3 regions of the Edaphobacter sp. HDX4 genome follow, and region 2 is predicted to be linked to each of the others. Evidence: predicted binding sites of a transcription regulator. Region 2 holds the regulator's gene; each other region holds the start of a gene.
The links. The regulator LexA, encoded in region 2, represses DNA repair genes until DNA is damaged. The targets are predictions, from matches to a motif close to CANTTCGCTTTTTATTCGC.

Region 1 (10,316 bases), on a different contig from region 2:
GTATGATTCCGAATTGCTGTGAATACATCCAGAATCTCCCTGTCACCGGGTGTGGCATAACGAACTCCATTGGTTGCTAGTACAGGAAGTTTTAATGAATCCGCGATTCTCAAGGCGGCCTGATTGCGCCACTCCTCTTCGCGTTCATAATGGCGTTGCAACTCGACATAAACATTATGCTGGCCGAAGATACCTGCTAATTGCGCTACAACCCGACGCCCCTCTTCTTCTCCTCCACGAGTTAATGCAGCGGCTAACGGTCCTTCGGTTCCACCAGTAAGGCAAACCAGGCCCGATCCATATTGCTCCAGATCCTGGAGCGTCGCTGCACCTTCGGCCTTGGTCTTTTCTCGCATCTTAAACTTTGTTATCAGCTGACATAGGTTCTGGTAGCCATGGCGTGATTCACACAGCAGTGGCAACCGCGCTGCTTCAGGAGAATACTGGTGCGGAAGCCAGAAAGGGGGCGCAAGTCGAAGACCAAGATCGGAGACGGATATCTCGGCTCCTATATGAGCCTGAACATTGTTTCTTTCTGCACTTGTGTGGAAGCGTGCTGCTCCGTAGAGCCCGTTTCGGTCCAGAAGAGATATTGCGGGCATCTCTATCTCCACCGCACGCTCCACAATATCCTCTGGCTGTGAAGCTCCTTCCAGGAAGCTGAAGGCACTCGCTGCATGCAACTCAACGTAACGGTCAGTCATAGATTCCCACCATCTGCCAGGCTCGCCCAGATCGATCTCTCTTAATGCAACAACACAGGAGTTCACCCTGCTGATCTCTTGCAACCACATCCCACTCCTCTTCTTCCCAAGGTGTCGAACTCCACCAGTCGCCTCCTCTGCGCCAGGGTCCGTACGCGAAAGCAACGTCATAGCGCTTCCGCTGAAAGAAAACTGCCTTCAGGTTTTCTTTATCGATCACCACTTTCAAAGAAAGTGGATGGCGGAAACGTCGCATGGCGAGGAAGGATTCAGTCGAAGAGAGATCTGCCGATTCAGAAGTAGACGGGACGGAAAAAGTCTCCATGAAGAACGCATCGTGTTGGTGCGTATCCTTTAGAACCGCACGTCCTACTCGATCCTCTCCAACGATGGCTCGAATCTTCGTGAGGGTTACATCCAGCTTTACTGCTTCCGGCAGCTGGGGTGAAAACAATCCCAGCTGAAGTTTGCTTGTGGGCTCTGGGTCCGCATAGAGTCTCAAGGTTAGAACTGCTGCTTGCGGTGGATAAGACTGGAGATGCAGGTGAATGAGTTTTAGCCAAAGATGGAGATCGTTGCTTGGAAGAACTGACCTAATCGTGTGGGAATAAGTAGTCTTATCTTCAAGAGATGAATCCAGCGTAACCGAGGCAAGTGCAAGAACTCTGGCTGCTGCTCGTATCATTAGCTTTTCCAGCAACAGCCTTATAACGAATAGCAAGGAATCAACATCTTGTACGGGATGATCGAGATCCTGATATTCTTCGAGCTTAAATTGAGGTTCTTTCGGAACGAACAGATGGGGTAGTTCGCCAAGGGCTAGCCGACGAAGTCGTCTTCCTTCCTGTCCCATGCGGGCTATTAGTGGTTCTTCAGTCAATGCGGCAAGCGCGCCAAGCGAGCGAATCCCCCATCGCTCAAAGGTCTTTGCCTCTTCTTCCGATAATTGAAGAATAGAGAGCGGCAAGGGAGCCAGCACCCTGCTCTCCTCTCCTTGTGCGATAACTACCGAGCCCGTTCGCGACATTCCTCTTGCCATACAGACAGCAGCATGGAAGTTGCGGCTTATGGCTATGGATGCTGAGACCCCAACGTTTCTCACCTGCTGCAAGAGTGCTTTAGCTAATTTTTGAGGAGATCCAGAAAGTCTTGCTGTTCCCGAAATATCGAGAACACAGGCGAACATCTCAGCTTCCATGAGCTCTTCAATTCGTGGAGAAATTCTTGACGCACACTCCAGGAGTGCTCCCCGTGTATTTTCCTCTTCGCCACGCGACCGAAAGAGCAAAACAACAGACGTAAATGTATCTACCTCTGCCTGTGACATCCCTCGAACAATCCCGGCCCGCCTTGCGTGTCCATTCAGAGAACACACGGTGCGAAACGGAGCATCCCCATCCATGACTACGCAAGGACGTTGACGGAGTTGGGGCCGCACACGAAGCAGTGATTGTGCAGGAAACTCTTTTATGTAAAGACATGCATAGAGCTCTCCACGGCCTGTCATCGCCGACCTGACCAGGTGGTTCGGCGGTACCAGTTCACAGCCTCATAACTATGCGGCTGTTTCTTTAAACCAGGAATACTGGCAGGCGAAGGCGTAAAGCGCTCCCTTATCACCTCGATGTCAGTATTCAGGCCTGTGAAGAAAGAAATTGATCTCTGGCTTTCGTTCATCTCACGTGCGCGCAATTTTAAAATCATATTGGAGCTGCTTTTAGCGCAACTCTTCTGCGTGAGCAACAAGAAACTCGTCTGAGTTCGCTCAGCTGCTGCCCTGTAACGGAACCAGGTGGACAGTGGCACACGCAATACGTACTCAGGTAAAACGCTTCCCATATCCAGAGTAATCAAACTGAAACCTCCGGATTGCAATAAAAGATCAGCTACCTTCAATGCCTGACACATCTCTTCAGATCTAGGCGAAGTGGAAGAGACGTGTTCGTTAGAAGTTCGACATCTCACCCACAGGAGTCGTCTTAGATCAACCCCGGTTGCGGCCGCCGACTCGGGGTCAAGGGCATCGGCCACATCGATCCAGGCGCACACTTTGCCGGCCTGAGTCATCCGCGCTGCAAAGCTAAGAGCTAAAGAGGTACGACCTGAGGATTCCTCCCCAACCACCTCCGTCACCGCACCAGCAGGCAAACCACCGTTCAATGCTCCGTCGATAGAAGCTATGCCTAAGCTCGTCACAGGCCGAACGGTTTGCGGGCGAGGCGTCAACGCCCCAGGAATCCGGTTTCCGAGCACAGTTTCTATTTGGGTGCGTATCTGCGAGGCGGAAGTCATAACTTATCTTCGCCTTATCTTCGCCATAAATTTCCGCGAAGTCAACTCGGGGATCTGCGGAAGATCTGCTCATCCAACCCGCTAAGCTCCTGCATGTTTATGGCTTATTGCCTTAAACTATTTTGCTGATTTTCTTTAGATCAGCGATAAAGGCTGCCTTCTCCCGTTGCCGATCTTCATCAGTGCGTGCTCTGAGAATCGCAGAAGGGTGAACCGTTGCCATGACCGGGGGCAATCCTTCTCTGGTGATCAACGTTCCTCTTTGTTGCGTCACCTTGAAGCTCGGGCCAAGTAGAGATTGAGCAGCCGTCGCACCTAAGCAGACAATCAGGCTCGGTCGAACTGCATCCATTTCTGCATCCAGCCACGGACGGCATGCCTTAATCTCCCTCATGGTGGGCTTTTTGTGGATGCGTCGTTTTCCTCGCGGCTCCCACTTGAAATGTTTGACGGTGTTGGTCACATAAACCTGGCTACGGTCGATTGCAGCTTGCTCCAGACATTCATCCAGCAGTCTGCCTGCAGGACCAACAAACGGATGCCCTTCCAGGTCCTCACGATCGCCAGGTTGCTCCCCAATCATCATGAGTGCAACCTGATGATCACCGCTTTTGGATTCAAGCTGGATCTCGCCAAAGACGGCATGCGTTGCGTGCCGGTACAAATCACATCCCTGACACTGTTGCACCGCTTTACGCAAGACTGGGAGCGTCCGTTTTGGGGGGAGATAGGGCTCGGCATTTGGCAGCGTAGGCATATGCCTTTAGATGCGGAATTATGCGGTCGAAGCGGCAATCGGGTCCCCGAGCTTTTACTAAGGCTGGGAGCCTAATCACTGCATTCTTGTCCCAGTTCGTAAGCCGTAAAATCTCGAACCCAAATTCGCTCCGAGTTCAGGTCAAAATTTCTCTTAAGGGCGTTCAGGCCACGAGTGTTTTGGGTAACGTCGCATGAGCGTGCGCCGAACTTCAGGGTAAAGTCTTTGCCAGAATCCTGAAAGGTCGGTCGTAGTTTGCACCGCTCGATGATTGGGAGCTAGCAGGTGCATAACAATGGGCGTTCGATTCACACCAATTCGTGGTGTCTCTCGCATTCCGAAAAAATCCTGGAGTCGCGATGCAACCCACGGATCTTTACCATTCTCATAGTGAACCTTGCTCTGGCGGCCACTTGCCAGGCGAATACTTTCGGGTGCTCGCTCTCTAAGAATGCGCTGATCTGCGCTCTGCTCCAGCTGAGAGAGGAAGCCTTGGCCAGCCTTTTCCAATTCGGCAAAACTGCTCAGCCCTGTACACAGCTGGCGAAAAGCTTCAGAGACATCTGGCTGTGCCAAGGCTGCAAAATTAATTCTAGCCAGCAAGCGCTCAACGGACTTGCGATCGACGAACCGATCAAGTCCCGACTCCATCGCTTTTCTGTGAAGTAATTCGGTCGCACTCGCACCTGAAGCTACACCACGGGTCTCCTGGAGAACTAGCTCGTCGTATACGAACGCACTCACCAACTCGACCCGTTCGGAGATGCGATTCCATTCAAGGTTTTCTCTCTCTCGTACATCCTCCGGGAACAGATCGATCAACCATTCTGGCTCGATTCGCGCCATCATTCGCGCAATGGGAACCGATTTGTCCTTCCGATCCTCTACATCCAGCACGACCATGAATTCATATGCAGGGACTGAGCCATGAATCTCTGCAGTCGTGCCGTTTGATAGTTGAAGCTGCTTTCCTGCTCTTCGCCTCGCAACCCGATCCGGAAAGCCGCTGAGAATCGATATCAGCACAGATTCGTCATCAACATCATGTCTCTGGACTGACCGTCGAGCAATTCTTCGAAGCTGCTGCAAGTGGCGACGAAATTGAAAATCATGCGGTACAGCATCCATCGCTTCCAGAACGTCGTTCGTCTCCGCCCGGAGTCCGACCTCCAGAAGCGCCGCTATCTTACAGCCTTCTTCCGATGCCCCACGGATGGAAGCTTCTTCCAGGATGCGCGCGAGTCGCGGGTGCAAAGGATATCTCTCAAGCCGCGAGGCCATTGTGCCTTTCGCTCCCAGCCGGTCCAGCAACATCTGGGCACCTTCGACTGCAGACTTCGGAGGCGCGTCGATCCACTCGAATGCATCTGGTCCAGCCTCTCCCATCGCTCGCAAAGATAGGCAGAGCTTAGACAAATCGGCATTCAGGATTTCAGGCACATCCTGCTCCGGGCGTAAGGCATAGTCCTCTTCAGGGTAAAGACGTATCACCCTGCCAGGCCCTGTGCGCCCCGCCCGCCCCGCCCTCTGCTTCGCCGATGCCTTGCTGATCCTTTGAACGCGCAGCGTTGGCAACCCCGTCCAGGGTGAATAACTTGAAACTCGCGCCAACCCACTATCTATGACAGCAGTTACACCTTCCACGGTTACGGATGTCTCTGCAATATTCGTGCAGAAGATAAGTTTCGGTTGGTTGGCCGGCATCAACGCACGATCCTGCTCTTCTGTTGATAACGACCCGTGCAGCGGGAGCATCAAAATTCCATTCTGCGAGGCGAGGCTGTCGCACTCTCGCATCGCCTGTCGTATCTCAGCTGTTCCCGGCAGAAAGATCAGTGTGTGTCCCTTGTTTCCCGTACTCAGCAGTAGAGCCACCGCGTTTCGAATCTGGGCAGCAAGAGATTCGGAAGAGTAAGGAAGATGTCGGATCGAAACTTCGAATAACCTTCCCTCAGAACGAATCACCGGGCAGTCGCCGAGGTAAAGGGCTACAGGAGCAGCATCCAGGGTCGCCGACATAACCACAATCTTTAACTCAGGACGTTGTCTTTGCAGGCGTTTCAGCAGACTCAAGGCAAAGTCGCCGTCCAGATGCCGCTCGTGAAATTCGTCCAGGATAACCGCGTCCACACCGACCAGATCGGATTCTGAAACGAGGCGCCGGGTGAGGATTCCTTCTGTCACATATCGCAGCCGTGTCTTCCGTCCTCCGACCTCTTCAAAGCGAACCTGGTACCCCACCGTATCGCCGATGCCTTCACCTAGCTCTGCGGCAACTCGCAAGGCTGCCATTCGTGCCGCAATTCTGCGCGGCTCCAGAACGATGATCTCTCCCTTAACAATCTCAAGAAGCGCGGGTGGAACCCGGCTCGTCTTTCCTGCGCCCGGCGGAGCCTCTAGAACGAGGTTGGGATTTCGATGAAGTGATTTTAGGATCTCCGGCAAAAGCGCATCCACCGGAAGAGTCAATCTGGAGTTCACTGTCCTATCGCACCATAGCAGTACACCTCCGTCAAATACGGATCCGATAAGTCTGCGCACAACCTTTTCATCTTTCTCCGAGGCCCGCCGATAGAGAGTTCATACCTTTGAAGGAGGGCTTAGAATTCCATGGCCCAATTCACCAGCCCGACCATTGAGGCCCCAGCCTCCAGCAATCTTTTCGCCAGCATTACAGACGCGTCCGTGCTCGATCAGACTGTGGAAGAGGTGCTTGGCCTCATGTTGGAGGTACCGGTCCAGGTCTGTGAGACGGCCGTTTCTCCAACCAACATCCCAGTCACTCTTACCGCAGTAATTGGATTGGCCGGGGCGCTCAGCGGCGCCTTTACGGTAGTGGTCAACGAACCTGGCGCGAAGCAGATCACCGCATGCATGATGGGCATCGAAGTTTCGGCCGTGGACGATACCGTGCTGGATGGGCTGGGGGAGATCGCGAACATTCTGGCGGGAGCCTGGAAATCTAAAATCCCCACTCTCTCTGCGGCCTGCCTGCTCTCCGTTCCCACTGTCGTTACGGGGACTCACTATGACATCCACAAGAAGATGTCGACCTTCAAGCTTGCACGCTCGTATCGGTTTCAGGACTCTACACTGAGCATTACGCTCTATGGGGAACAGCCCTGATAGTCGAGGCGTGGACCTGATCATGTACGCGGCGCCTCTGCCCTCTGCTAGCATTAAGGCCTGACCACACCATGACCAGCGCTAGCACAGAAGCTCCCATTCGCGTCCGTATTGCACCTTCTCCCACAGGAGACCCCCACGTAGGCACCGCTTACATTGGTCTCCTTAACTACATCTACGCCCGTCAGCGTGCCGGGAAATTTGTGCTCCGTATCGAAGACACAGATCGTGCACGCTTCGTCGCGACCTCCGAAGAGATGATCTTCGATTCGCTTCGATGGCTGGGACTCAACTGGGACGAGGGCCCGGATGTTGGAGGTCCCTTTGGGCCTTATCGCCAGTCCGAGCGTACAGAAATCTATCGCGAACATGCGGACATTCTGCTTCAGACCGGGAAGGCGTACCGGTGCTTCTGCACCCCCGAAGAGCTGGAGGTCGTAAGGAAGCAGCAGATGGCATCGAAGCTGCCCCCGCGTTATCCAGGTACCTGCCGTCGGCTCTCGTCCGAGCAGATAGAGCAGAATCTGGCTACCGGGAAAGTGCATACTATTCGCCTTGCTGTTCCTCCGCATGGAGCCGATCTTAGTTCCGCAACCACTTTCCGGGATGAGCTTCGCGGAGCCATTACCTTTGAACACAATAACGTCGACGATCAGGTTCTCCTGAAATCAGACGGCTATCCGACTTATCATCTCGCCAATGTGGTCGATGATCACCTCATGGAGATCACCGACGTGATCCGCGCTGAGGAATGGATCTCTTCCACGCCGAAGCACGTCCTTCTGTATAAAGCCTTCGGCTGGCAGATACCTCGCTTCTGGCACATGCCATTGCTGCGGAATCTCGACAAATCCAAAATCTCCAAGCGCAAAAATCCGGTCTCGCTCATCTATTACCGCGACAGCGGCTACCTTCCTGAAGCCATCATCAACTTCCTCGGCCTGCTGGGCGGCGGAATGCCGGCTGACATCAACAATGGGACCGAGCAGTTCACGCTTAGCGAAATAATTCAGCACTTTGTGTTCACCGATATTCGTGTTGGCGGACCCGTCTTCGATCTCACAAAGCTGAAGTGGCTCAATGGCGAGTACCTTCGAAAGCTGTCGCCGGAACAGTTTTTCCTTGCCGTCCGCAATCGCGTGTTCAGCGACGATTACCTCCGGCAGATCTCCTCACTCATGCAGACTCGAATCGAGATACTCTCTCAGTTTGGTGATCTGACCAGCTTCTTCTTCTCCGATAATGTCATCCCCGCGCCGGATGTCTTTCTGCCTAAGAAGAGGTCTCTAGATGAGACGCTCGCCTTCGCGCAGGATCAACTCGTTGCGCTGGAAGCCTCAGAGTGGACGCACGATGCACTCGAATCCGGACTAAAAAAGCTTGGCGAAGAGAAGTCGTGGTCGGTAAAAGAAAATTTCATGCTTCTTCGTGCCATCGTCACCGGCAGCACCACGTCGCCGCCGCTCTTGGAGAGCATGATCGTATTTGGCAAGGCACGCACGCTCGACCGCGTTCGCCGCTTCCTCGAAGCTCAAAAGAAGCTCACAACTCAAAAGAAGTAACTGTTCAGGATGTTTTTAGCCCCTGCGGTGCAGACAACCGTGTCGCAGGGCATGATTTCTATAGCGGAAACGGGCTAAGACCCTGCAATCCTCCTCTGCAGATCCGGCAAGACAATTCCAGTACTGGGATCATCAGATCCACAGTCATGCAAGCCATCCCCCACTCCTCCAGCAGACGTTCCATATAGACTTGAAGGAGATGAGCCAGAGTCTGCCAAGGATAGAGATCGAGTATTGCACTCAATGCCGGTGGCTTCTGCGCGCTGCATGGACGGCCCAGGAACTACTGACTACGTTTCAGGATGAAGTGGGAGAGGTAGCGCTTCAGCCCGGCACGGGAGGTATCTTCGAGGTTCGAATTGGCGACGATATCGTCTGGTCCCGCGCTGCCCAGCAACGATTTCCCGAGATGAAAGAGCTCAAGCAACTCGTTCGCGATCGTATCTCGCCCGGGCGCGATCTCGGTCATTCCGACCGCTCTTCAGCCCAACCGTAAGTCTCGCCCGGAAGGCGATCCTCTTATTCGTGTCCTCAGAATGGGAGACATCACGGCCTTCAGCATTTAAACTAGTCTCTTGCGGCGCTTTCACACGTTTGCACCTATAAGCCTATGCGTATTTTGAGTTTACGTCTGATAATCGCGTTGATCCTCGGGGTCACCCTTGTGTCTCTTGCTTCGTCGTGGTCTGACGTTCAGGAGGAGAAGGAAGCCTTGCGACGCGACCTCCAGTACAAGGCAGAGGCCTTTGGAGAAAGCCTTGCTAGCAACGCTGAGCTTTATCTTTCAAACGGCGACAACGTCCGGCTGGAACAGCTCGTTCGACGGTTCAGCAATCGTGATCATCTTCTAGGCATTGGGATCTACGACACGACTGGCTCCTCTCTGGTCATGACACGTGAGCTCGGCCCTCTGGTAGGCGGGACGCCACCGGCGCTCTCCACGGCCCTCGCGAAAGATCGTCCGGAGACACGCTGGACTCGGCTGCACTTTCACCGGGTCTATCTGCTTGCCGCTCCTTTGCACTCTGCCGACAGAAATGTCATTGGCGGAATTGTCCTTGTCTACGAGACCAGCTATATCCGCTCTCAGATCTTCGGCGTCTGGGGTCGCGTCTTCGTTCGCATTGCCGGTCAGGTACTCGTCATCGTCTTCATTACACTGCTTATCCTGCGATGGACTCTCGTTGGTCCCATTGCTCGCGCTGCGCAGTGGATGAAGACGTTGCGGACAGGCAAGCAGATGCCTCCATCCGCGGATCTCGATTTCTTGCTTCCTTTGACGCGGGAGATTGCACCTCTGGCAGAAGGGATGCAGCGTGCTCGTGAGGCAGCCGAAAAGGAAGCTCGCCTTCGCAATACCAACGAATCAATCTGGACCTCCCAGCGCCTCGCCGAGCATGTCCGCAATAAGCTGGATGGCAGCAGCCTCTTCGTCGTCTCCAATCGCGAGCCCTACATCCACAACTGGCAGGGAAACTCGATAACGGTGACCGTTCCCGCAAGCGGGCTGGTTACTGCCATTGAGCCCATTCTTTGTGCCTGCAATGGAACCTGGGTCGCCCAGGGTAGCGGAAGTGCGGATGCGGAGACTGTCGACAGCAACGACCGCCTGCAGGTTCCACCCGACGATCCAAAATATACGCTTCGGCGTGTCTGGCTCAGCGCCGCCGAAGAGGAAGGCTACTACTACGGGTTTGCCAATGAGGGTCTATGGCCCCTCTGCCACATGGCACACACCCGGCCGACCTTCCGCGCCTCTGACTGGGATTTCTATAACAAGGTCAATGAGCGCTTCGCCGATGCGTTGGTAGAAGAGATGGCTGGCGAGAAAAATCCCGTCGTTCTCATTCAGGACTACCACTTCGCGCTCCTCCC
Region 2 (10,316 bases):
CTCCTGAGCCTCCCACGCAGCCCGGCATCCGCGCTCGCAAGCACAACCTTCCGCACGGAAGAGGCTGCCAGAAGCACTGCCGCCTGCATCGATCCCGTTCCTTCAATCGCCGTCTCGCCCGTCATCCCCATCTCTCCCCTATCTGTCCTGGAGCTCCGCCCGCTGTAACATCTCTCGCATCGCATCGATCTTCTGATTCAAGCGAGCGCATTCGCCCAGCGCCGCACCGATCGCCTCTCGCATCGCGGACGGCTCTCCGCTTAACTCCCCCAGCGCCAGCCTGCACTGCAGCACCGTAAGCGGCTGGCAGAATCCATGCAGCAGGACATCCATCTGTTCCACCAGATTCTCCATTCGCGCTGCTCCCTTCTACGCCTCTGCCCTGGACGAACCTATGGTCCCGGAACCTACCGTGTAGACTTGCGCTCTCCCTGGCAGCTTCTTCGCGATGCCGGCCATGCGATAGCCTTCGCCCCGCACCGTCTCGATCACCGCATGTCCGCCGTCCTCATCCGCAGGCACAGCATTCAGCTTCTTTCTCAGGTAGTTCACATACACATCCACAATGTTGGTTCCCGCGTCTTCAGCCATCTGCCACACACTGGTCAGCAGCTCCGCGCGACTGCAGCAACGCTCCTTGCGCTGCATCAGGTACTCGAGCAGTGCGAACTCTTTCGCGGTCAGCTCAACAGCGATGCCGCCACGTTTCACCGTTCGCTCCATCCGATTCAGTTCAACGTCGCCGTTCCGAAGCACCGGGTCGGCAAAGCGCTCGCGACGTCGTAACAGCGCACGGCAGCGCGCAATCAGTTCGTGAAAGCTGAATGGCTTCAGAAGAAAATCATCCGCTCCCAGATCCAGGCACTTCACCCGCTCTTCGACCATGCTTCTTCCGGTAAGGACGAGGACAGCGGTGTTTCCAAAGCGCCCCTGCATCTCTTCCAGCACCTCGACTCCATCGCGCCTTGGAAGGCTGAGATCCAGAACCAGCAGGTCCGGACTGGTCTCCTGCAATCGCGCAAGCGCTTCCTCGCCATCGCTCGCTCGCTCGACCTGATGCCCTTCCAGCTTCAATCCCTTCTCCAGAAACAATCCCAACGCAGCATCGTCTTCCACAATCAAAACCTGCATCTTGTTCTCCTTCGCAAAACTGGCGACCGATAACTTTCGTAATCTCAATATTCGGTGCGTGTGATTACCTTGGTTTATAGAAGCCGGGCTTTCAAGCCTCATCCGAAGTTTTGTTGCGTGACACATTTCAAAACGGGAATCAGTCCCTTGCCGGCCCGCTTCGGGAAGGCCTTCCTCACACTTTTGGGTGAGCATCAAGAAAGTAGCTTGCAATTCGCCTTTTATTCGCTACAATTTTCGCATGGCTATCACGCGGCGACAAAAAGAGGTTCTCGACTTCCTCTCCGGCTTCACCCAGAAGAACGGGTACTCCCCTTCCTATGAAGAGATCGCCAGCGGCCTCGGCCTCAGCTCGCTCGCTACCGTCCACAAACACGTCACCAATCTCCAAAACAAAGGTCTTCTGCAGCGGGCCCATAATCGCAGCCGTTCCATCGACGTGCTTCCCGCCCGCGGCAGTAAGCGCAGCAGCTCCGACCGCCTCCCCCTGTTAGGGCGCATCGCCGCCGGCCAGCCGGTCGAGGCTATCGAGACCGCCGAAAGCATCTCGCTCGGAGACATCATCGGCAGCCGCGAGGTCTTCGCCCTCGAAGTTCGTGGGGATTCCATGCGGGATGAGCACATCGTCTCCGGCGACTATGTCCTGGTTGAGCGCACCCGAACCGCGCGCGAAGGAGAGATCGTCGTTGCCCTCGTCGATGGCTCCGATGCTACCCTCAAGCGCTTTTATCGTGAAGGAAGCATGATCCGCCTTCAGCCTTCGAACGCCGAGATGGCACCCATCTTCGCACCTGCCGCAAATGTAAGCATTCAGGGCAAGGTCCTCGGCGTCCTGCGCAAATATGCATAGGCTGTAACACTGCCGTATCCTCTCCCGCTCAAAATCCATGTTGCAGGCCCGGCCATTCTCTGCTCTTTTCCTCTAAAATTTCAGGGAACTCAGGGCCCATCCATTGCGTAGTCACATCCCAGTACGCGTCATCGCTATCGGAACGCAACAGCAACCAGCGGGAGCAAGACCTTGGCCACACAACGCAAACAGAAGCGCAATCTCTGGGTCTGGGGCGGCGTCATCGCCCTCATCGTCGCCGTCATCCTCGGGGTCGCCGTTGCAGCCCGCGGCAACAGTGTAAAGCTGGAGCCCTCGCAGCTCGCGAAGGCTGAAAAGGGAGACATCGCGCGTTCGGTAGTCGCCACCGGCAAGGTGCAGCCCATCACCAAGGTCGAGCTCAAGTCCAAAGCTTCGGGCATCGTCACCAAACTTTACGTCGATATCAACCAGCACGTGAAGCAGGGGCAGGTCCTCGCCCAGCTCGACCAGGTGGAGATTCTCGCCCAGGTCAATGCGCAAAAGGCGCAGCTTGCCGCCGCTGAATCCAACGCTCGCGCCGCCCAGGCAGCGATTCAGTACGACCAGGTCAACGCCGAGGCTCCCGACCTTCCGATGTTCAAGCACACCTACGAGCGCGCGCTCTCCATGTCCAAGGACGGCGTTGTCTCTCAGCAGGCCCTTGACGATGCAGAGCAGAAGTTCCTGGCCGCGACCAACACTCGCGACAAGGCAGTCGCGCAGATCGCAGTGGACACCTCCAAGCTCCACCAGGCGCAGGCACAGGTTCAGCAGTCTCAGGCCTCGCTCAAGCAGCTTGAGGAGCAGCTCAGCTACACCACCGTCACCTCCCCAATGGATGGCGTCATTCTCTCGCGTGATGTCGAGCTGGGCGACGCCGTCAGCTCTATTCTCGTGATGGGATCAACCGCGACCCTCATCATGACCATCGGCGACACCACCCAGGTCTACGTTCAGGGCAAGGTCGATGAATCGGACATCGGCAAGGTCTATATGGGTCAGCCCGCCCGCATCAAAGTCGAATCGTTCAAGGACAAGACCTTCCAGGGTAAAGTCACCAAGATCGCTCCGCTCGGCGTCGAAAAAGACAACGTAACGACCTTTGAGGTTCGGGTCTCCATCGACAATCCCGGCGGCGAGCTCAAAGCCAACATGACAGCGAACGCCGAGATTCTCCTGGATGAACACAAAGGTGTTCTTACCATTCCCGAGCAGGCCGTCATCTACGACAAAGACCGCAACGCCTCCGTCGAGGTCCCCGATCCCAGCCAGAAGAAAGGCCGTCGCAAAGTCGACATCAAGGCCGGCATCTCGAACGGAACCCGTACCGAGGTCCTCGCCGGTCTCAACCCTGGCGAGACCGTAATCCTGCAACAATAAATCTCCACCGCACTCACATGTTTTTGGCAAGATTTCTCAGCCTCAAAGCCGCACACGTGACCGTCTCAAACACCGTGTTCCCGGGTGTGCGGTGTCGGGTGTCCGGTGTCGGGTTCCGAGTGCCGGGGTGCCCCACATCTCGATTTTGAGATGTGGGTTCTTCGGATCAAGCATCAAACTCCCATACCCCAAAATCTCCGCACATTCCATTCCCAAGGGTGTCATCCTGAGCGAAGTGACCGCAGGGAGCGTAGTCGAAGGATCTGCGGTTTCTTCAAGGAAACCATAAACATACATCCACAACGCCGGGTGCCCCACATCTCAACTTCGAGATGTGGGTTCCTTCGAGCGAAGCTCGAACCGTCTCCTCAAGGGCATCTCTCTTCCCTTCTATGGAAAACTCCTCAAGAGCAGCATTCAACACTGAGGCACTCGCCCGCCAAAACAAAACAATCTCTCGCCGAATTCACGGAACCAACTCCGCTCGTCGCGCGTAACCAGAATCATCGACCGGAGGCATCCATGAACGCTCGTCATCTTCTCGTAGCCATCACTCTCAGTGCCGCCACGACCGCCTTTGCGGCCGAAGCCAACTTCGATAGGACGCTCAACGTCAGCAACTCCCCCAATGTTTCGGTCTCTACGGGCTCCGGTTACATCCGCATCAAACCAGGCACCGACAGCCAGGTCCACATCGTCGGCCACGTCCATAGCAGCAACAACTGGATGGGAGGAGACGCCGAAGCCCGCGTCCAACAGATCGCCAAAAATCCGCCAATCGTTCAGAACGGCAACGAAATCACCATCGGCGAGCGTCACTCCAGCGATCTCTACCGCAACATCTCCATCGACTACGACGTCACCCTTCCCAAAAACTCCAACATAGCCGCTGGTACCGGATCGGGTGACCTGACGATCGAAAATGTAGGGGCCACTCTCACTGCACACTCCGGTTCGGGGTCGGTCCGTGCCACTGGCATCCAGGGAGCGGCAACCCTCGGCTCAGGCTCCGGGGATGTGGAACTCCAGCAGACCGGTCCCGGCGACGTGCGCGCCGAAACCGGATCCGGCTCGGTTCATATCAGCGGAACCAACGGAGCGTTGAAAGCTTCTACAGGTTCTGGTGATATCGACGTCCAGGGACACCCTACCGCTGACTGGAAGCTCTCGACCGGGTCCGGCTCCATTCAGATGGCTCTTGGAGGTGGCGCGAAGTTCAACCTCGTCGCTGACACCGGCTCCGGTTCCGTCAACGTCGCCCAGCCCATCACCATGCAGGGCAGCCTCAACCGTCATCACATCAGCGGATCCGTCAATGGCGGAGGACCTCTGGTTCACGCCAATACCGGTTCAGGAGACATCACTATTCGGTAGCCCCGAAACAGGTCAACCCCTGTCGCGCGCTATCTCTCTTCAAACAGGAGAGATCCGCGTTGCCGATGAGTTTCCTCTTACCCGCTAAAATAGAAGTAAGTCAAAAGACGCCCCAGTCTCCCTGGGGCGTCTTCGTCTTTCAGATCTGTCCAAAATATGGAACTGGGATGGAGGTCCGGACCTATCTCTATTGTTTCGAAGATTTTGCGCAAATTAGTAGGGGTGGGTGGGTATTCCCAGAACATCCAGCCAGCCGGCGGGCGAGTCCACCGTCAGGTCCGGCCTGGCTGCAGCCAGTCTCTCCGGCGCCAGGCCGAAACTGCACCCGACTGAGATTGCTCCCGCGGCCCTCGCCGTCAGAACGTCGATATCCGTGTCGCCGACCATCACCGTCTCTGCCGGAGTAACCCTCGTATCCGACAGCGCAGAAGCCTCTCCCATCAGAGTCAGCAGGCCGTGCGGATCCGGTTTCTTAGTGTGGAAGCTGTTTCCCCCGTAGTTCTGGAACAGATAGTTCGAAATCCCGAAGTGATCGCAGATCACCCGCGAAGGATTCACCGGCTTGTTCGTCAAAACCGCCATCAGCGTATCCGGAAGCGCCGCACGGATCGCCGCCAGCGCCTCCATGACACCGGGGTAGACATAGGTGTAGTCGAGCTTGTGAACCCTGTAATACTCGAGGAAATAGTGGACTGCAGCCGCGACGAACTCCTCGTCGTGCGCGTCACCTTCCGGATCTCCCAGCGAGCGCCGCACCAGCATCGAGGCTCCATCGCCGATGTAGCTTGCAATAACAGCCTCGGGAAGCGTCGGTTTACCCAGGTGAGTCAACATTGCATTCACCGAGTTGCAAAGGTCCTGGCGCGAGTCGATCAGGGTTCCATCGAGGTCAAAGACCACCAGCTTCGGGGTGACAGGTTCCATTGCTTCAGCCTAATTCTTTTATGCGGGATTCCTCTACCGGGTCTTCTCGAATCGAGAGAAGAAACTCGATTCAAGATAATGCGGCGTCTTGGGATCATCGGCCACGGTCCTCGCCAGATCGGCATAGAAGCTGTTGAACTGTGCCGCCGCTGCAAGGTCCACGGGCTGCGAAAGATCGTCCGCGGTGGAGTGATAGCGCTCTGCCAGCCATGCTCGCCACGCCTTGTACTCCGGCGAGCCGGCATCCCAGCCGAACTTGAAGGCAAGTGCCGGAACGCCCGCCTGCACGAAGCTGTACTGGTCCGTCCGGATAAACGAGTTTCGATCGGGCTCCGGATCGGGAGCAATGATGATGTGGTGTGCCTCTCCGACCTTCCTCGCGTCATCTGCGAGCGTGGACTGTTCCAGCCCCTGCACATGCAGCTTCTTCAGTGCAAACAGAGGCATAAACATATCGAGATTCAGGTCAGCCTTGATTGCACTCTCAGGGACGGTTGGATGACCGGCGAAGTAACGTGAGCCCAGCAGGCCTTTTTCTTCCGCCGTAAAGATGACGAACAGAATCGAACGCTTCGGACGCGCCTTCATTTGGCTGAACCTCTTCGCGGTCTCGAGCACGCTCGCGACTCCCGAAGCGTCGTCCATCGTGCCGTTGTAGATCGTCTTACCATGGATCGGAGCCCCGACGCCAAGGTGGTCCAGATGTGCCGAGACCAGGACATACTCCTTCGAGAGCGTGGGATCAGCTCCTTCGAGCTTCGCGATGATGTTCGGTGACTCCACCTTCGTCTGTTCCGTCACGACCTTGGCGCGGATACTCTTACCCAGCGCAAATCGCGGCAGAGGCTTCTGAGCATCTGCCAACGCAAGAATCTCGGCAAAGCTGTGCCCTGTTCCGGCAAAGAGCTTCTCCGCCTGCGCAGGATTGAACGTCGCCGAGAACATCGGATCGTGATAGTCAGCCAATGCGGGGTGCTTCGCGGCAACGTCGGCTGCATCTGGCGCAGCTGCGAGCCGCATCCCGGGCTGCGATGCGCCGCTTGCGACACGCTGCCATCCGAAGTCCATCGACTTCGGCGTCGGGATGGAGATAATGCCAAGCGCTCCCGCATCGTGCAGAGCCTTCATGAAGGGAACTGTGCGGGCGTAAGACTTCAACGGGCCTGGAAGATCAGACGGGCCGCCATTGATGTAAACGATCACCTTGCCCTTGAGACTCTTCCACGGCACAGCAGAAGAATCGAAGTCGTCATACTTGGCCTCGGGAAGATGCAACCCATATCCCAGAAACACCAGCGGCGCATCCACATGATCCAGCTGCGGAGTCCGTGCGCCGAGCACCGCGTCCTCTCCCAGCGAAAGTGGCTCAACCTCTCCGCCACTGACCAGGCTGACAGACGATTGCCCTGCCTGCACCCGCTGCACGTCGAACGTCACCGGCTGATAAAAGCCACCGTCAACTCCGGCAGGCTGCAGCCCCCACGACTTGAACTGCTCGACAACATAGGCAGCGGCTCTCAGATAATCGTCGCTCCCTGTCAGCCGGCCACGCATGGAGTCGTTCGACAGCGCCTGAACGTGCGCCCACCACTCTCGTCCGGACATATCCGGTCCTGCAACGTCTTCACCGGAAAGCAGGGTGCTGCCTAAAAGGACACTTGCAGCCACAAGGCTCATAGAACGGAACCATCGCATGGAGTCTCTCCTGATGGAAATTTCTTTGGGATGGCTAGAATCTACCATGACGCGCTGATTTATCTGAGTTTGACCGCCGTAGAACCGCCTGCTACCTTTCTTCGCAGGATGCCTGAGGTAAACGACACCGTCCCCAAAACGACGTGTTGCATCATCGGCGGCGGTCCCGCCGGCATCATGCTCGGCTTCCTGCTGGCACGGGCGGGCGTTTCCGTTACGGTTCTCGAGAAACACAAAGACTTCTTCCGTGATTTTCGCGGCGACACGATCCACCCTTCCACCCTCGAGCTTCTCTACGAACTCGGGCTCCTCGATAAATTCCTTGAGATTCGTCACTCTAGAATCACGCAGGCTTCAGCATGCATCGGTGATTACGCCGTCACGATAGCGGACTTCTCCCATCTGCCGACCCACGCCAAATACATCGCCCTGATGCCCCAGTGGGATTTCCTGGATTTCATCGCCTCCGAAGCAGCAAAGCTTCCAACGTTTACGCTCCGTATGGGCTGGGAGGCGACAGATCTTCTTCAGAACGGTGGGGTGACGAGAGGCGTCATTGCGCGTACTCCGGATGGCACGGTTAAGATCCCAGCCACACTTACGGTCGGCTGTGACGGTCGTCATGCCACTTCGCGCGAGGCAGGCCACCTTCCCCTTATCGAATCGGGTGTGCCCATCGATGTTCTCTGGCTCCGTCTCCCTCGCCACGACAGCGACCCGGAGAACGGCCTCGGCTATGTGAACTATGCGCGCCTGATGGTGCTTATCAATCGCATCGACTACTTCCAAGTGGCTTACATCATCGAAAAAGGGACCTTCCCGCAGCTGCAGCAGGCTGGCCTCAAGGATTTTCAGGAGAGCATGGCTCGTATCGTGCCGTTCCTTGCAGACCGAGTCGGCGAGATCGACTCATGGGATAAGGTGAAATTGCTCACCGTACAAGTCAACCGGCTTACGCACTGGTCTTCGCCAGGACTCCTCTGTATCGGCGATGCGGCGCACGCCATGTCCCCGGTCGGAGGCATAGGAATCAACATAGCTCTCCAGGATGCAGTGGCGACGGCCAATATCCTGTCCGAAGCGCTGTATTTCAATTCCCTGACACCGCACCACCTTCGTCAGGTACAGCAGTATCGGGAGAAGGCTGTCCGGCGAACTCAGGCGTTTCAAGTCTTCGCTCACCGAATTCTGAATCGGGTCCTGCACAGTTCCGGACCGGTGCATGCTCCGCTGATACTTCGCTTCGTGACCCACATCCCCGGCTTCCGGCACGTTATGGCGCGCCTGATCGGAATGGGCATTCAGCCGGAGCACATCGCCGCACACCGCCATGCCGCGCATCCGGGCGCGGGATGAACTCCGGCTCCCATGCCCTGGTACGCCGTCCCTACTCGAAGCCGCGATTCCATGACGAGATTACCCTCGTCTCACGCTCCCACCCTAAAACACTGACGCTGCCCGTGCCCAGACCGAACAGGCTTCCCTGCCTCGCAGCCAGCCCTACCCAGCGTGCTCCAAGAATCCTGAGGATGTGTGCATGGGCGAATAGGGCCACCTTGCCACCCGCAGGTGAAGCGGCGAGAGAGCGCGCGATGACATCGTCCGCTCGGATCCCCACCTGCTCGGCGGTCTCGCCCTCAAGGATCGGGTCTTTCCAGACGCTCCAGCCCGGGATCTCGGCGCGGATCTCGGATGTGGTCTTTCCCTCATAGACACCGTAATCCCACTCTTTGAGATTGCTATCGACTACTGCCTGAGTACCAAAACCTGCGATCTGACAGGTCTCCTGCGCTCTTTTCATGGGGCTTACAAAGACTGCATCGAACGTGGTGCCTTTCAGGTAATCGCGAAGCTCTTCCGCCCTCTGCCTGCCATGATCGGTCAGGGCGATATCGGTCCGGCTCGTGTGCTGGCCGCTCAAACTCCACTCTGTTTCGCCATGCCGTATCAACCACAGCTCAGTACCTTCACTCATTCCGCATCCTCCGTCTCACTTCCACTATCTTATGTGGTGATGGATTTTCAGCTAAGTACTACCTACAAGCCCCAGGGAGACCAGCCTCGCGCGATCGGCGAACTCGTCTCAGGACTCAACGCTGGAGAAAAGGATCAGGTCCTTCTTGGCGTAACCGGCTCCGGCAAGACCTTCACCATGGCGAAGGTCATCTCCGAGCTCAATCGGCCAGCCCTCATCCTCGCCCACAACAAGACCCTGGCGGCGCAGCTCTATCACGAGTTCAAGCAGTTCTTCCCCAACAATGCCGTCGAGTACTTCGTCTCCTACTACGACTACTACCAGCCCGAAGCCTATATCCCATCCGGCGATCTCTACATCGAGAAAGAAGCCACGATTAACGAAGAGCTCGACAAGCTGCGTCTCTCAGCCACGCGTTCCCTTTTTGAGCGCCGAGACGCAATCATCGTATCCTCCGTCTCCTGCATCTACGGTCTCGGATCGCCCGAAGCCTACTACGGCATGCTGCTCCTGCTCGAAAAAGGTCAGCGCGTGCGTCGCGAGGACATCACCCGCAGGCTTGTGGAAATCCTCTACGAACGCAACGATGTGGACTTCCGCCGAGGAACCTTTCGTGTACGAGGAGATGTCATCGAGGTGTATCCCACCTACGACGAGAACGCATATCGCATCGAACTCTTCGGAGATGAGATCGACTCCCTCTCGCAGATCGATCCCCTGTTTGGCTCCGTCAAGCAGAAGTACTCCCGCCTTCCCATCTATCCGAAGAGTCACTACGTCGTCCAGCCGGAGCGAAAAGCGACAGCCATCGACTCCATCCTCGCCGAACTCTTCGAGTGGGAGGCCCAGATGGAGAAGGAAGGTCGTCTGGTCGAAGCGCAACGCATCCATCAGCGAACGCGGTTCGATCTGGAGATGATCAAATCCGTAGGCTACTGCCACGGCATCGAGAACTACTCCCGTCATTTCTCGGGCAGGCTTCCCGGG
Region 3 (10,316 bases), on a different contig from region 2:
CAGAGTGGTTCGCAGGCTTCTGCCTTGCAGCCATTGCCATAGGAGCCCTCGTTCCCGCGGCAATCATGTCAATCGCGGCATCCAATCTCTTTACCCGCAATCTGTATGGAGCGCTTGTCTCGCGGAGAATGCTCCCCAGCGAAGAGTCCGCCATGGCGAAGATTGTCTCCCTGGTGGTCAAGTTTGGCGCACTTATCTTTGTTCTCTATCTCCCAACGCCGTATGCGATTGAGATGCAGTTACTCGGCGGGATCTGGATGTGCCAGCTCGTTCCTTCCATCGTCGTCGGAGTTTTTACACGATGGTTCCACCCCTGGGCGCTACTCGCCGGGTGGGCTGTGGGGATGACCTCTGGCACCGCTATGGCTGCGTCTCTGCACCTCAAGAGCTCAGTCTATCCCTTGCACCTGCCCGCCTGGCTTGGCGGGACATGGGCCATGTATGCCGCTGTTCCAGCGTTGCTGCTGAATCTGGCGATCTCGGTGCTTTTGACTCTTCTCTTTCGTACCGTTGGACTGAACTCGGGGTCCGATTCGACCGACGCAGCCGCCTACGTAGGTTGAACATTCTCGATCATGCCTTCGTTGCGATACCCCTGAAACGAGCATCCTACTAGCGGAACCGATCTGCCAAGGAGACCATTGTGAGCACACGTTCGAGGTCCATCATCAAGGGTGCCATCGCCGGATTGCTTGGCGGCATCGCCGCCACTGCCGCGAAGTCGGCTGTTGAGAGACTCTACCCTCCGAAATTGCACGGCGAATTGGAGCCTGCAGCCGCTCCTGTCCAAATTGCTGCCAGGGGACCCCTCGCCATGGTGCGAAGATCAGACGCGCTCGGGAATCATTGGGGGTTCGGAGCGGTGGCGGGAGCAGCCTACGGCGCGGTGGCGGAGTATTACCCTTCTGCAACATCCAAACAGGGAGCAAGCTTCGGAATGGCCCTTGTTGCTCTGAGCCATGATACGAGGCTGGCGGCCATTGGACTCGCTGCCAAAGCCGAGGCGCGAACTTCTCGCGAACGTAACAGCGAGCTCGCTTCAAACGTCGTCTATGGGGTGGTCACGGAGACCGTTCGCCGGATTGTTCGCAGAATGATCGACTGATCCTTGGCTGCTGAATAAAGCTTCACTGCTGGCCAGGGATATGGTCTTTGGTCTTGCTCCAGTCCGCGACCAGAGCATCGACCACTACATGTCCAACGCGATAAGCCGTATCCAGAGATGGCATGTACGCGCTGTACTGCCTGATCTTGGTCTCGGCCAGGCTCTCGGCTGCCGTGGCGCCCTCTCGTTGCTGATCGTAGTTCGATGCCGTACGCAGGACCAGGACGCGGTGAATGTCGACCTTACCCGCTCTGGCCAGCCACGTAAGCGACTGCAACGTCCCGGTATCTTCCATACCGCAGACTGCGTAGGTGCTTTTTCCGTCAGTCTGATAGCTGACCCAATCGTGTGCCCACTGACTCATCAGCTTGCCGTGCCAGAAAGTGGAGGCGGAGAGATTCCCTCCTCGCAAAACAAATGGCGGACGCTGGGCAGCCGCAGGCGCAAACTGCAGCCTCCTCTCCTTCATCCCTGCGTTGTCCTCGAGCTTGATGCCCTTTGTCAGACCGAACGCCCAATCCAATAAAGCGGGATTTAACTGATAGACGTTCCCATCATCCCCGAACCTTGCCTGCCTAGGCTGTTCGTAAGGAACGGACTTCCCCAAAGGAACATAACCGGTCTTCCAGTCGTTCGGTATCTCCCGGGCGTCAATCTCGTGAGCGAGGTCGCCGTCGACGACGTAATCGGCCCAGACGGCAGAACCAAGCGAACCCATGTGCGGATCGATTCCAGCGATACCGGCGATCACAAAGTAAGCGTGGGTGAGATCGAACCGGGGATCATGGCCTAAAGCCATGATCGTAGCTGCAGCCCGAGCTGTACCAACTCCGGTTACCACCCCAAGTACACCGTCTTCGTTCATGCGGACGTCGTGGTATCCCTCCGGGAGGGGAAACACCTTGTCCAGGTGCTCACGTTCCACCCAGTACTGGTATTCGCCAGGAGCATCGCCCGTGTCGGCCCCCACCTCGAACATATTCACTACAACTACTTTCACTTCGATGGCCTTCTGAGGAGTCTGAGCGAAGACACACGTCGCCACAAACAACGAAAGGAGGGGAAAAAGCGGTCGCATACCTGATCTTAACTCAGGCTGATCGCACTGGTGCTACCTCGAATTAGACGCCCTTCTTTTGGGGCTCCCAGATGAACTTGTGGATTTGCAGCGAGAGGCGCGCAGGCAAACCGTCCTCGAGCATCCATTCAACCAGTTTTCGCGGATCAAGAGCCATATTGTCAGCAGTACGGATCGGGCTCGGAATCTTCTGGAACGCCGGGGAAATCAGAATGTGTCCCGCTTTTGTCTCCAAAGCGTGCTCGCGAATAAAAGTTCGTGCGAACTCGTAGTCCGCCCGATCGGAGATGACGAACTTGACCTCGTCGTTCTTCGTAAGGGTGTCGAGATTCTGCATGCGAAAGGTGTTCGCAGCAGCGCCGGCTCCTGGACACTTCACATCCACAATCTTGTGAACTGCCTTCGGAACCTCGTCGAGGGGGCGTTCCCCGGAGGTCTCGATCATCAGGGTGTAGTCCTGTGCCAGAAGCCGCTCCATCAGCGGGATAAGTTCACGCGCCTGCAGCATGGGCTCGCCCCCCGTGAACTCAATGAGCCTGCAGGGAGCCAGCGCTTCGATTTCGCTGACGATCTCATCCTGAGTAAAGGGCTTACCGCCTGTGAAGGTGTACTCGGAGTCGCACCACGCGCAGCGCAGGTTACATCCCGCCAATCGTACGAAGATACACGGCACTCCGGCGAAGGATGACTCTCCCTGCACAGACTTGTAGAGCTCTATAAGGTGCATGATTCAGTTACTCGTAGAAGCGTGCGAAGCTGGTATCGGTCTCGTACAGGGTGCAATCTTTTACTCGTACCCGGCCCTCGGTCATGTCCCGAAGCTGCTTGGTCGTCTCCTGATAGAAGTAGCGGGCCAGATTCTCAGCGGACGGATTGACAGTGGTGAAGGGTTCGAGGTCATTGATCATCTGGTGATCGAGATAATCCACGACAGGCCGCATTACCTGCTTCAGTAACTTGAAATCAAGAAGCAGACCGGCTTCGTCCAACTCTTCGCCGATCAGCGTGACAAAGACGCGATAGTTGTGGCCGTGCGGATTCTCGCACTTGCCGCGATAGTTGCGGAGGTAGTGGCCGGAGGAGAATCCAGCTTCTACAGTCACTTCAAACATGGTCTTTCCGATACCTTTCAGCGGGCTGCGCAATGATGAAGGAAGAAAAGGGCGCAAGCCTCAGCCTGCACTTATTGTACCGGTTTCGCCACGGTCAGGGTTTACGCCTGCGCAGGCGATCCTCCTCGGCTCGCCTCTCCGCCTGCTCGAACAAGGAGGAAAGAATGCCTCCCAGGGCGACGATCAACGCAAGCACCAGCAGAGCAAGTCCCATCGTCCGCCACAGGGAGATATCTCCCGGCGATCCTGGCTGCTGCGCAATATTGGTGTAGGCCACTCCGCAGGAGATAAGTGCGAGCGCAAAGAGCGTCGCAGCGAGGATATAGAGATTGCGTCCCATCGATTCCTCTATTCTACGGCTCGCTCGAAGAATCGTTCGACATCGCTGATGTCATCCGTTCGCCTGTACGGGGGCAGACTGTCAAGGAAGATGCGGCCGTAGCGCTGGCGCTGAATGCGGGGATCGAGAAGCATCAGAACCCCACGGTCCTCCAGCGAACGGATCAGCCGGCCAAAGCCCTGCTTCAACGTTATGACCGCATTCGGAATCTGGTAATCAAAGAATGGCTTGCCGCCCGACTCTTCAATCGCGCGCATTCGCGCCTCCACCACGGGATCAGTGGGAACAGCAAACGGAAGCCGGTCAATTATGACGCAGCTTAGCTGTTCCCCCTGTACGTCCACGCCCTGCCAGAAGCTCGAGGTACCGAACAAAACCGCGTTCGGAGTGTCGCGGAACTGCTGCAGGAGAACATGGCGCGGCGCACTTCCGTGCAACAGTAAAGGAAACGGCAGTTCCGCCAGCATGCGCTCGTAGATCGTCCTCATCTGGCTGTAGCTGGTAAACAGGCAGAACGCACGGCCGCGGGTGATCTCGAGCACTCGACGGATGCGCTCCGCAGCTCGGTCGGTAAAGTCCGGCTCCCGAGGGTCTGGCATCGTAGGAGGAAGATAAAGCAGCGCCTGCCGCTCATACTGGAAGTGCGATGGCACAATCAGCTCGCGGGCTGTGACCAGTCCTAAGCGCTTACGTATATGTTCGAAACCACCCGAGACTGTCAGGGTCGCCGAAGTCAGCACCACGGTCGAGTAGCTGTCGAAGAGAGCAGTGGACAACAGCTCCGACACGTCGATCGGCGTGGCCTGCAGATGCGTATTGAAAGCCGTATTGCCATAGCCCCGTGCAAGACTGCGCACGCCACCGGTGGCACGACGCTCAATCCAGAAGACCGTATTGTGATCCGTCGATTCCAGCAGAAAGGCAAGATGAGCACGGATATCGGCGGCCCTTTTGCGCAGCCCTGCGGACTCTTCCACGTTCTTTACCCGCTCCAGCTCACCCTCCAGCCGGGTCAGAGCGTTCAGCGTAGAAGTGTAGTAATCGCCGCTCTCCTCAAGGAAGTCCGCACGATGCAAAAACGGCATCCGACCCGGTCCACGCGTATCGTCCGGAAGGGCCGAGAAGAACATCTTCGAACGGCTTTGCAAGCTGGAGCAAGCGCTCTCGATCGCAGAAGTGGACGCCTGCTTGGCTCGCAGCATGATCTCGACATCGCGCACGAGTTCATCCACGCGCTGGGTGCTCAGACCGATCCCGAAGTAGTTGGAGGCGACCTCTTCCAGTTCGTGGGCTTCATCGAAGACCACCGCCACCGCTTCCGGCAAAATACCTGCATCCGGAGCGTTTCCCGCCTGTTGCTTGATGCTGAGATCAGCAAAGAAGAGGTGATGGTTCACAATGACGATGTCCGACTCGAGAGCCTTGCGCCGCATTGCGGTGATAAAACAGCGCTCCCAGTCGGGGCAACTCTGCCCAAGGCAGGCTTCCGTGCGGGCGTCGATCTTGTGCCAGAGCGCAGAGGTCTCGGGCAAAACATCAATCTCCGCCCGATCTCCGGTCTCCGTCGTCTTCTCCCACGCGGCGATCTGATGAAACTGTTCGATCTCTTCAAGTCCATTGAGCAGCGGATTGTCACGCAGTGCATACAGTTTGTGCCGGCAGAGATAGTTCCCACGGCCCTTCATGTAACAGACCTTCAGTGGACCCAGTAGCGATTCCAGAAACGGGACGTCTTTGAAGAAGAGCTGCTCCTGCAGGTTCTTTGTTCCCGTGGAGATAATGATTCTTTGCTGATGCTCCCGAGCCTTGCGTAGTGCGGGAACCAGGTACGCCAGCGTCTTGCCTGTTCCTGTACCGGCCTCCACAATCAGGTGACGCTTGTCTTCAAATGCCTTCTCCACGGCACGCGCCATCTCGTACTGACCCCGTCGGTGCTCAAAGGCCAGCGACGAACGGGAAAGAATTCCACCCGGCGCAAAGAACTCATGCAGTGACGGCAGCCTCTCGCCGGGTTGGAGTGGCGGAGGCAAAATCGGGATGGACGTAGGCGCGGACAAGGCGAAGAAGCAGCAAAGAGCTTGCTGGTTTCTATAATAGACAGGTTGCGTTCCGCCGCTTGCTGAGTGGCGATTTTGGAGTGACCTCGTTGGCGACCCCTGCGAGGAGAAAGCTGGAACTTACCGGTGGCAAAAAACGATCAAAAACGGCTCGGGAAAAAGCATCGCCAGGCCACCACGCGTCCCAAGAAGGGGCGATCTCCCAAAATCGCTCCCACGACGGGGGCAGTCGATCCTCGTAAGCGCAAGCAGCTTGCCTCCAAAAAGGCGGCGGCAGAGAAGCTCAAGAGGGTTCCCCGAAAGTCGCCGGAGCGTGAGGCACGGGTTACTCTTCGGGGAGATCAGAGGCGTCCTCCCGTAAGCGTTAGACCGGTGCCCGTAGGCCCGGGCGCCGAAGCCGATGAAGTCGAGGAGCAACAAGCCTGGCATCAGGCTGAGGTCAATGCATCCCGATACAGCACTGACCAGGATGCGCCCCATACGCAATCTCCCCTGATTGCGGTCTGCGGAAGACCAAACGTCGGCAAATCGACTCTCTTCAACCGTCTCACCGGATCGCGTCGATCCATCGTCGGCGACGAGCCGGGCATCACCCGCGATCGCATTTACGGTGAGATTGAGTGGGCCGGCAGGCAGGTTCGCGTAGTCGACACCGGCGGCGTCGTTCCCGATGACGAAGCCCTGATTCCCAGTGAGATATTCCGCCAGGCCCAGGTCGCTCTCTCTGAAGCCGATGCCATCGTCATGGTGGTCGACGGCCGCACCGAGTTGGCAGCGCCGGATATCGAACTGGCGCGTCTACTGCTGCGTGGCGGAAAGCCGATCTTTCTTGCTGTCAACAAGATGGACTCGGCGGAGCTGCTCGCAGGAGCGGAAAACTTCCGCAGTCTCGGTCTACGCAACGTTCTTCCCATCTCAGCCGAGCACGGAACCGGGGTAGGAGACTTACTGGATGAGGTCTTCGCTGCTCTACCTGTCGAGACCGTGGCTGAGGAACCGACCGATGTCATGCTGACCGCCGAGGATGAGATGGCAGAGGACGAAGATGGTCCCGCTCCGGTCCGCAAGCTCCGCACACACGGCGAGTACGAGCAGAGCGAGACCAAGATTGCCATCATCGGTCGCCCAAACGTAGGCAAGTCCACCCTGCTGAACGCGCTTACGGGGACCAGCCGAGCTATCGTGTCCCCCATCGCCGGAACTACCCGCGACGCAGTCGACGAGGTCGTCGAGCGAGGAGGTCACAGATTCCGCTTCGTCGATACCGCCGGCATCCGGCGCAAGGGCAAGACAAAACTGATGGCCGAGAAGCTGTCGGTCATCATGGCGCGCAAGCATCTGGAAGCAGCCGACGTCTCTCTCCTCCTGATTGACGCGACCGAAGGGGTCGCTGCGCTAGACGCGAACATCGGCGGCTACGCCCACGAGAGCGGCAGGAGCGTGATTATCGTCGTCAATAAATGGGATGCCGTCACGACAGCAAGAACCGACGGCAAAGCGCCTGCCGACAAGAAGGTGTACGAACAGCAGGTCCGGGATGCATTGAAGTATCTCGATTACGCTCCCCTGCTGTTTATCTCGGCCGCTGAAGGCAAGGGAGTTGATCAGGTCTTCAAAAAAGTTGAGCTGGTGGCTCGTGAACGACGCAAGCGGGTGTCCACCGGGAACATGAATCGTTTTCTGGAGCGCGTAGATTTCCAGAGAGCCTCCGTTCCTATGTCGAAGCGCGTCCGGATCTACTACATGACGCAGGCCGCGGTGGCTCCGCCAACCTTCGTGCTATTCACCGATAAAGACGTTAAACTGCACTTTGGCTTTGAGCGCTTCCTCGCCAATCAGATTCGCGAAAGCTTCGGCTTTATCGGCTCGCCCATCTGGTTCAAGGTTCGGGCCCGCAACAAGAAAGCTGCGGATTAGGCTACATTCTCCGCTCTCTTGAGTGAAGTCTCCTGCAGCCACAGATCCCAGGCCGCGAGGGCCCGCTCACACTGGATGCGATGGCGCTCCTTCTTGTCCCGGATCTTTTTCCGCAGATCCTCTTCAAGAGGGAGCAGGAGATCGAACGTTACATTGGCAGGCTGGAAGTTCCTGGCTTCGCTATGAGTGATGTAGTGCATCAGAGACCCGTGTGCGCTGATACGCGGTGCCGGGACAGGGGTTTGCCCATGCGCCAGCGCCGCAGCGAAACGGCCGGCAAGCAGGCCTCCGGCAATGGATTCCGTGTAACCTTCGACGCCGCTGAGCTGGCCCGCAATCAGAATGTTCGGGTGAGCCCGCAGTGCGAGAGTCTCAGTCAGCACGGTAGGGGAGTTGATGTAGGTATTTCGGTGTATCTGACCCCAGCGCAAGAAATTCGCGTTCTCGAGTCCAGGGATCAGGCGAAGCACACGAGCCTGTTCGCCGTACTTCAGGTGATTCTGGAATCCGACAAGGTTGTAGGAATCCGCTCGGAGATTCTCCTGGCGTAGCTGAACGACAGCATAGGGCCAGCGTCCCGTCTTCGGATTCGTCAGGCCCGCGGGTTTCATGGGGCCAAAGCGCAGCGTGTCCCGGCCCCTCCGAGCGATCTCCTCGATCGGGAGACAGCCCTCAAAGTACTTCGCGTCTGCACCCGAGACATCGGAACCTGGTATCCGCTCCCACTCCTTCGCCGGAACCATCTCGGCGCTCGATAATGCGTCGATGAAACGGTCATACTCTTCCTTGGTGAAGGGGCAGTTGATGTAGTCGGCCGTTCCTTTGTCCCAGCGTGCCGCAAAGTAGACCTTATCCATGTCGATCGTGCTGGCATCGACGATGGGAGAGATGGAATCGTAAAAGGCGAGATGCTGCGATCCGGTAAGCCTCTGCAGCTCGGCCACAAGAGCCGGTGAGGTAAGCGGTCCGGTTGCAAGAACGGTAATCTCGTCTGCCCGCTCGCCAAGGCTCGTAACCTCTTCTCGAACGACCGTGATGCGCGGATTCTGCTCAATCAGTGCAGCCACCTTTGCGGAAAACTCCACACGGTCGACTGCCAAAGCATGCCCGGCCGGAACAGCACTATCGTCCGCCGCAGCTAGCAAAAAGGAGTTGGCTCTACGCATCTCCTGCTTCAACAGCCAGGGAGCCGAATTTTCGCTTTCGGACTTCAGAGAGTTGGAACAGACGAGTTCGGCGAAGTCAGATGTCTGGTGAGCCTCAGTAGACCGTATCGGTCGCATCTCATACAGGGTTACATCACAGCCCATCCACGCCGCCTGCAGGGCAGCTTCCGGGCCAGCAAGGCCTCCGCCGATCACTTTGATCTTCTTCATCATGTCTATTGTCTCGCGGATGAGAGTACCGGAGCGTGGGTCGCTAGAGGAGGAGGCCGATCGCAACACTCATGGCGGGGAAATGGGCGAACTTGCTCTTCTGCTCCAAGCGGACATCCACCGCAAACGCATGCTACTCTTACCTTCCTCCCCAAAGGTTAACCGGGCCCCGTTCCTATTCCTTGGAGGTAGTAATGAACTTATTCCGCAAACGGGCGTCAGCCAAAATGGCTGGCCGACGACAGTCTGGATCTTCAATCTCGAACATCCTCACATTTGCAGCATTGGCAACGACTCTTGTGGCCGCACAAGCCGCCAGGGCTGACTCGTACAGCTTCTCCTTCACGGGTGGAGGTCTCAGTGGTTCGGGCACCATCGTAGTCTCGAACGCCCCGGTTCCCGGCGTACCCGGCGGATATCAGATCACAGGAATCAGCGGAACTTTCTCAGATTCCATTGCAAACTTCTCGGGCGCTATCACCGGCATCCAGCCGACTTCTCTGCCCTCCGGTATCAACCCCGACGGCACATTCATTCCGCCGGGCAGCCAGGCTGACGGGTTTGGCTTCTCTTATGACAACCTGTTCTTCCCCGGCGGAAATTCGCCGGCCGTATGCCCTCCCCCTGCGCCCGGCGACCCGGAGCCTCCCTATCCCTTCGGTGGCGGCGTGTTCGATATCTACGGCATGCTCTTCAACGTTGAGGGCGGCTACACCGTCGATTTGTGGAGCAACGGTGTGGTTCCCGGAGCAGGCCTCACCTACGGTGTCGGCGATGCGCTCAACGGGGTCGTGCTCAACACCTTTGGCGAGCCCTTCTCAGGCACCAGCGTGGATGTGACGACCGCTGCGACACCGGAGCCGGGTTCTCTCCTGCTTCTGGGAACCGGTCTTCCCGGCCTGCTGATTGCGCTGCGGCGGAAGCTCGGGCCGTCGGCTGGCCGGACTGCCTAGAGCGTCACATCTGCTCGATTACGACCTGCGCGGACAGAACGGACCCTGCATCATCGGGCTACCTGTCTGCGCAGCCGTGGTCACTTCTTCATAGCGATCTATCTGTTCCCGCCGCTACTTTTGGATTTCCGTGGGCGGCCAGATCCTTGAGCGCATCACCGTCGATACGCATGATGCGCCACTGCTGGAGCATGTGCGCTCCCATCTGTTCATAGAAGTCGATCGCCATCTGGTTCCAGTCAAGAACATGCCATTGAAACCGATCGCCCCTTTCGAGAGCGATGGCAGCGAGACGGGCAAAGAGAGCTTTGGCGATGCCTCTGCGACGGAACCGGGGGCGAACGAAAAGATCCTCCAGATGGATTCCCGCGTTTCCGC

Region 1: a site for LexA is predicted at 3,002-3,020, ahead of JAO29_RS03605 (recombinase RecA). Genes of this name have one in related genera too.
Region 3: a site for LexA is predicted at 5,694-5,712, ahead of JAO29_RS18320 (ATP-dependent DNA helicase). Genes of this name have one in related genera too.

Annotation. Positions count from the first base shown of each region.
Region 1 is NZ_JAEDXW010000002.1:276,770-287,085, reverse strand. Features, by position in the region: gene JAO29_RS03615 (DNA polymerase III subunit alpha) at 1-794, opposite strand, end outside; gene JAO29_RS03610 (DNA polymerase Y family protein) at 697-2,211, opposite strand; gene JAO29_RS03605 (recombinase RecA) at 2,208-2,996, opposite strand; gene JAO29_RS03600 (UdgX family uracil-DNA binding protein) at 3,109-3,753, opposite strand; gene hrpB (ATP-dependent helicase HrpB) at 3,907-6,210, opposite strand; gene JAO29_RS03590 (chemotaxis protein CheX) at 6,364-6,879, shown strand; gene gltX (glutamate--tRNA ligase) at 6,951-8,441, shown strand; gene JAO29_RS23390 (SelT/SelW/SelH family protein) at 8,641-8,937, shown strand; gene JAO29_RS03575 (trehalose-6-phosphate synthase) at 9,154-10,316, shown strand, end outside.
Region 2 is NZ_JAEDXW010000005.1:158,093-168,408, forward strand. Features, by position in the region: gene JAO29_RS07310 (sigma-54 interaction domain-containing protein) at 1-125, opposite strand, end outside; gene JAO29_RS07315 (hypothetical protein) at 139-354, opposite strand; gene JAO29_RS07320 (response regulator transcription factor) at 370-1,131, opposite strand; gene lexA (transcriptional repressor LexA) at 1,373-1,981, shown strand; gene JAO29_RS07330 (efflux RND transporter periplasmic adaptor subunit) at 2,153-3,361, shown strand; gene JAO29_RS07335 (DUF4097 family beta strand repeat-containing protein) at 3,884-4,735, shown strand; gene JAO29_RS07340 (HAD family hydrolase) at 4,949-5,659, opposite strand; gene JAO29_RS07345 (M20/M25/M40 family metallo-hydrolase) at 5,693-7,354, opposite strand; gene JAO29_RS07350 (FAD-dependent oxidoreductase) at 7,385-8,710, shown strand; gene JAO29_RS07355 (histidine phosphatase family protein) at 8,742-9,329, opposite strand; gene uvrB (excinuclease ABC subunit UvrB) at 9,369-10,316, shown strand, end outside.
Region 3 is NZ_JAEDXW010000021.1:88,783-99,098, reverse strand. Features, by position in the region: gene mctP (monocarboxylate uptake permease MctP) at 1-563, shown strand, start outside; gene JAO29_RS18345 (DUF1440 domain-containing protein) at 644-1,105, shown strand; gene JAO29_RS18340 (purine nucleoside permease) at 1,128-2,183, opposite strand; gene JAO29_RS18335 (7-carboxy-7-deazaguanine synthase QueE) at 2,227-2,910, opposite strand; gene queD (6-carboxytetrahydropterin synthase QueD) at 2,918-3,295, opposite strand; gene JAO29_RS18325 (hypothetical protein) at 3,390-3,635, opposite strand; gene JAO29_RS18320 (ATP-dependent DNA helicase) at 3,644-5,548, opposite strand; gene der (ribosome biogenesis GTPase Der) at 5,819-7,609, shown strand; gene trmFO (methylenetetrahydrofolate--tRNA-(uracil(54)-C(5))-methyltransferase (FADH(2)-oxidizing) TrmFO) at 7,606-8,985, opposite strand; gene JAO29_RS18305 (PEP-CTERM sorting domain-containing protein) at 9,180-9,938, shown strand; gene JAO29_RS18300 (GNAT family N-acetyltransferase) at 10,027-10,316, opposite strand, start outside.